DNA from 2 places in the uncultured Neisseria sp. genome. Region 1 is predicted to be linked to the other one. Evidence: riboswitches for the same ligand, from Rfam matches in the RefSeq annotation. Region 1 holds a riboswitch; the other holds the start of a gene.
The links. A riboswitch is a leader RNA that binds a small molecule or an ion and turns the genes downstream of it on or off. The one in region 1 is predicted to bind preQ1.
Positions count from the first base shown of each region.

Region 2: linked by a shared signal. The riboswitch ahead of queC (7-cyano-7-deazaguanine synthase QueC) and the one ahead of queF (preQ(1) synthase) in region 1 are both predicted to bind preQ1.

Region 1 covers NZ_CATNVN010000042.1:7,169-9,627, reverse strand. Annotated here, with positions in the region: gene Q1M25_RS04330 (7-cyano-7-deazaguanine/7-aminomethyl-7-deazaguanine transporter) at 1-645, opposite strand, end outside; gene queF (preQ(1) synthase) at 746-1,219, opposite strand; PreQ1 riboswitch class I at 1,223-1,267, opposite strand; gene rfaQ (putative lipopolysaccharide heptosyltransferase III) at 1,415-2,459, shown strand, end outside.
Region 2 covers NZ_CATNVN010000030.1:11,702-14,160, reverse strand. Annotated here, with positions in the region: gene Q1M25_RS03545 (CDP-alcohol phosphatidyltransferase family protein) at 102-701, opposite strand; PreQ1 riboswitch class I at 773-818, shown strand; gene queC (7-cyano-7-deazaguanine synthase QueC) at 822-1,481, shown strand; gene Q1M25_RS03535 (L,D-transpeptidase) at 1,577-2,459, opposite strand, start outside.

The sequences.
Region 1 (2,459 bases):
ACGGACGTTTAAGGAAGTCAGTTTTTTGGTCAAGATGCTCAATACGATGCCGTATGCGGGTAGGAAGAAGAGGGTGCAGATGGCGAGTTTGAACAGATAATCGACAAATGCGATGCCCTGCCAGTTTGCCGCCATAAATTCATCGTTGCTCGCATAAAAGGCAACGGCGAAAAACACCAGCGTGTCTAAAGCGTTGCCGACCACGGTAGAAGCGGTGGGGGCAACCCACCATGATTTCAGACGGCGTAATCTGTTGAACACGAAAATATCGAGGATTTGCCCGAGCGCATAGGCGGAAAAGCTGGCCAATGCGATACGGCCGACGAAGGTGTTAAATTCGGCCAAAGATGCCCAGCCTGTCCAGTTGCCGTTATGAAAGAGGACGGAGAAGACGTAAGAGAGTAGCAGGGCGGGGAACATTACCCAAAAAATAATCCGTCTCGCCAACGGCGCGCCGAAAATACGCACGGTCAGGTCGGTAGCGAGGAAGATAAAGGGGAAGGAAAATGCGCCCCAAGTGGTAAAGATACCGAAAATTTGAAAGGGGAACTGCACCAGATAGTTGCTGGCGGCAATAATAAAAATATGGAAAAGCACCAGCCAGAAGAGTGCTTTCTTCTGCTGTGCGGCAGTAAATTCGTACATGGAAATCTTTCGGAAGTTTTTCAGACGGCATGAAGCCTTGCGAGACCGTGCAATAGAGAAAGTCTTGCAATGAAAAGGGCGTTAGGCCGTCTGAACGGGATTATTGTGCATCGTGTTCAAACAGGCGTTTGCGTGCCAAAGCTTCAAACTCTGTGCCTGCTTTGCCGTAGTTGGCAAACGGATGAATAGCGATGCCGCCGCGCGGTGTGAATTCGCCGAATACTTCGATGTATTTCGGATCCATCAGGGCGATGAGGTCTTTCATGATGATGTTGACGCAGTCTTCATGGAAGTCGCCGTGGTTGCGGAAGCTGAAGAGATAGAGTTTCAGTGATTTGCTTTCCACCATTTTGATATGGGGAATATAGCGGATGTAGATGGTGGCAAAGTCGGGCTGGCCGGTCATCGGGCAGAGGCTGGTGAACTCGGGGCAGACGAATTTGACGAAATAGTCGTTGTCAGGATGTTTGTTGTCGAACGCTTCCAAAATTTCAGGCGCGTATTCGCTCGGGTATTGGGTTTTCTGGTTGCCCAAAAGGGAGATGCCTTGCAGCTCTTCGTTGTTGCGGGACATGAGGTTTCCTTAGTTTTTTAATGTGGGAGGTTTTCGAACCACGGGGTGCGGATTGTAATATAAATTGCATGGCTTGTGCGGATTTTATAGCGATGAATCAGCAAGATAGGTTTCAGACGGCCTGTTTTGTATTTTATGAAACCTGTTTTCCGCTTTACAATAGCAGCCAATCAACAGGCCGTCTGAAAGTATTGTATGTCTTTAGCCCAACCCAAACGTATTCTGATCATCAAATTGCGCCATCATGGCGATGTGCTTTTGAGCACGCCGGTGGTCGATGCGCTGAAAACCCATTTCCCCGATTGCGAAATCGATATGCTGGTGTATGCCGGTACGGGACAGCTGATTGCCGATAATCCGCAGATTGCGCAGATTTTTACCATTGATCGAAATTGGAAGAAGCTGGGCGTATTCAAGCAGTTGGCGTGTGAGAAAAACCTTTTGTCTAAGCTGAAGGCACGCGATTACGACTGGGCTTTCAATCTGTCCGATCAATGGCGCGCGGCAATAATCGCCAAACTGTGTGCTCGTTGCAGCGTGGGTTTGGACTGCATTAAGCGCGACGGTTTCTGGTGGCGTTTCTGTCATGATTTTATCAACCATGAGCTTGATACCAGCCATCATATCGTTGAGAACCAATTGAATATCCTCGCGCCGCTTATCCAGCCGGAAGATGTAGCCGATGCCAAAGTGCGCCTTTGGGTGGCACAAGATGCAAGGGAAAGCATGCAGCAGAAATTGCGTGAGCAGGGTTGGAACGGCGAAGATTATGTGTTGCTGCACCCGGGTGCGCGTTGGCATTTCAAATGTTGGGAAGATGGTAAAAACGCCGCCATCGTACAGCTTCTGCTCAACAGCGGACAGAATGTCGTATTGACTGCTTCTCCCGACACTGTCGAGCAATACATGCTTCAGGAAATTATAGGCCGTCTGAATATTCCGGAAGGCAGAAAAGTATATGTGTTGTCCGGATGCTTGAGTCTGCGTGAATTGGCGGCAGCTATTGAGGGCGCCAAGTTGTTTATTGGTGTCGATTCCGCACCGATGCACATCGCCGCTGCTTTGGATAAACCGCAAATCGCTTTGTTTGGCGCGTCATGGGTGGATAAATGGCGTCCGTATTCCGAGCAGGCGGAAGTCATTTATGCCGGCGATTATGCAGAACTGCCCAATCCCGACAGTATCGATACCAACGATCCGACACGTCTGTTGAAAGCGATTCCGTTGCAGGATGTGTGGG
Region 2 (2,459 bases), on a different contig from region 1:
GATAGTTTATGGTTTCAGACAGCCTTCTTGTTTTCAGTAAAACAGGTTGATGGGTTTAATAATCTAATCAATGATGATTAACCCAAGAACGTGGACAAGTTTCAGACGGCCTTCAAGCCATTGATGACACGTTTGTAGCAGGTATAAACCAATGCCGCGCAGGCCAGCCACATAAGGATATAGAAAGTCGAATGGAAGCTTCCGGCAATTGCATACCATACTGCCAATGCGCCGATAAAGAATGCGCGGTCGCTTTTGCCGAATGGCCCGTCATAACGACGGCCGTTGCCATGGACTTGTCCCAAAACGCCGCAAAACTCAGTCATTGCCGCCAGCCAAATAAACAGGGCAATTTGCACGCCGCCGAAGGGTGCGATAAAGGCAAAAGGCAGATACAAAGCAGCATCGGCGACAATATCGGTGATTTCATTCAAATAACCGCCCAATGCTGATTGTTGGCCGAACTCCCGTGCCAACATACCGTCCATTGCATTCAGTGCCATACGGACAAACAACCAGATTGGCAAAAGCCAGAATAATGTGGATACACCTGCAAACAATGCTAAAAGCAAACCGATCAAAATAGAAACGGCGCAGGCAAACAGGGTAACCTGATTGGCAGTAATGCCTTTTTGATACAGTCGCTTAACAATGGGGCGCAACAGGTTTTGGAATTTTGGTTTCAGGGCGTAGATGCTCATGATTATGCTATATAAAAGAAAATGAAGTGCCGTGATTATAGACGAAATCCGTTATAATCCGTCAATCTTCGAATTACGCGGTTCGCAAACCTCCCGCGTTAACAAAACTAGGAATTTACAATGGAAAAACAGCAAGCCCTCGTTATTTTTTCGGGCGGGCAGGATTCAACAACCTGCCTGATTCAGGCAATTCAAACATATGGCCGTGAAAATGTGCAGGCCATCACTTTTCAATATGGGCAACGCCACGCCATCGAATTGGAGCGCGCGCGTTGGATTGCCCAAGATTTAGGCGTGAAGCAGACAGTACTCGATTTGAGCCTGATGCAACAGATTACACACAATGCCTTGATGGATGATACGGCACCCATTGAAACAGCTTCAGACGGCCTGCCCAATACATTTGTAGATGGGCGCAATGCTTTGTTTTTGCTTTATGCCGCCATTTACGCTAAAGGGCAGGGGATACGCCATATCATTGCCGGCGTGTGCGAAACCGACTTTTCCGGTTATCCCGACTGCCGCGATGTGTTCGTCAAGTCGATGAATGTTACGCTGAATCTGGCCATGGATTACGCTTTTCAAATCCACACGCCCTTGATGTATTTAACCAAAGCGCAAACTTGGGCATTGGCGGATGAAATGGGTGTGTTGGATTATATTCGCGAGCACACGCATACCTGTTATAACGGCGTGGTCGGTGGTTGTCATGAATGCCCAAGCTGTATTTTGCGCGAGCGAGGTTTGTCAGAATATTTGGAAAGTAAAAAGGCCGTCTGAATTAAGAGGGGCATATATTTCTAATATCCAGTTGTACGAAAAGGCCGTCTGAAAACTTTATTTCAGACGGCCTTTGGTTATGTATTTTGTTCTGCTTAGAACAGCAAATCTGCCGGTTCGCTGCTTGTCGGAGCATCTTTCACAGGAGCAGAGGCAGGGGCAGTAGCCGGTTCGGAAGCGGCTTTAGGTGCAGAAGCAGGAGCATCGGCCGGAGTGGTTGCCTGTTTAGCAGCAGGTTTTGTCGGTTTCACCGGAGTTGGACGAACGCTTTGTTTCGGTTCGGATGCTGCCTTGTTTGTATCGTCGGTAGCATCGACTTCGATTTCAGTGCCTTGAGGCAATACCACATCTTTAGCAGGAGCCGGTTTCGGCATGACTTTAGGTTTGCTGTAAGCATCCGTGCCGCTGGTCCATGCCAAAGATTTTAAAGGCGATTTGAGTTTTACGCCTTTGGCGCAGGTCAGACAGTTTGCTGCGCCGGTGCGTCCTTTAAGGATTGCATCCACACGCGCGGCAGGAATGGTTTTACCGTGCGCTTTTGCCCAAGCAGCAATGCTTTTTTTCAGGGCAGCCGTATCAAGGTTTTTCTTGTCGTATGGGTCACGATAGGCAGCCAGCCACAAGTTTTGGTTGGCATCTTCGTTCAGGCTCGCCATTTGGTAGATAACGGAGGCAGGAGAACCTGTTGCGATGGTTTTGGCGAATTCTAATGCATCAGGCGATTTCATGCGCACGCAACCATGGCTGCGGACGCCGGGTACGCTGGCAGGGGCATTGGTGCCGTGAATGCCAAGGCTTAATTTAGGGTCGCCAAGACGGACAAATACCGGGCCCAGCGGGTTATTTGGGCCGGCCGGTACGCTTTTAACGCCGTCATTGCGTTCTTTTTGGATAGATTTAGGGATGTGCCAAACCGGGTTGTAGGCTTTTGCGCCTATTTTATGTTCGCCCAGATTGGTTTGGGTCATGGCTTTGCCG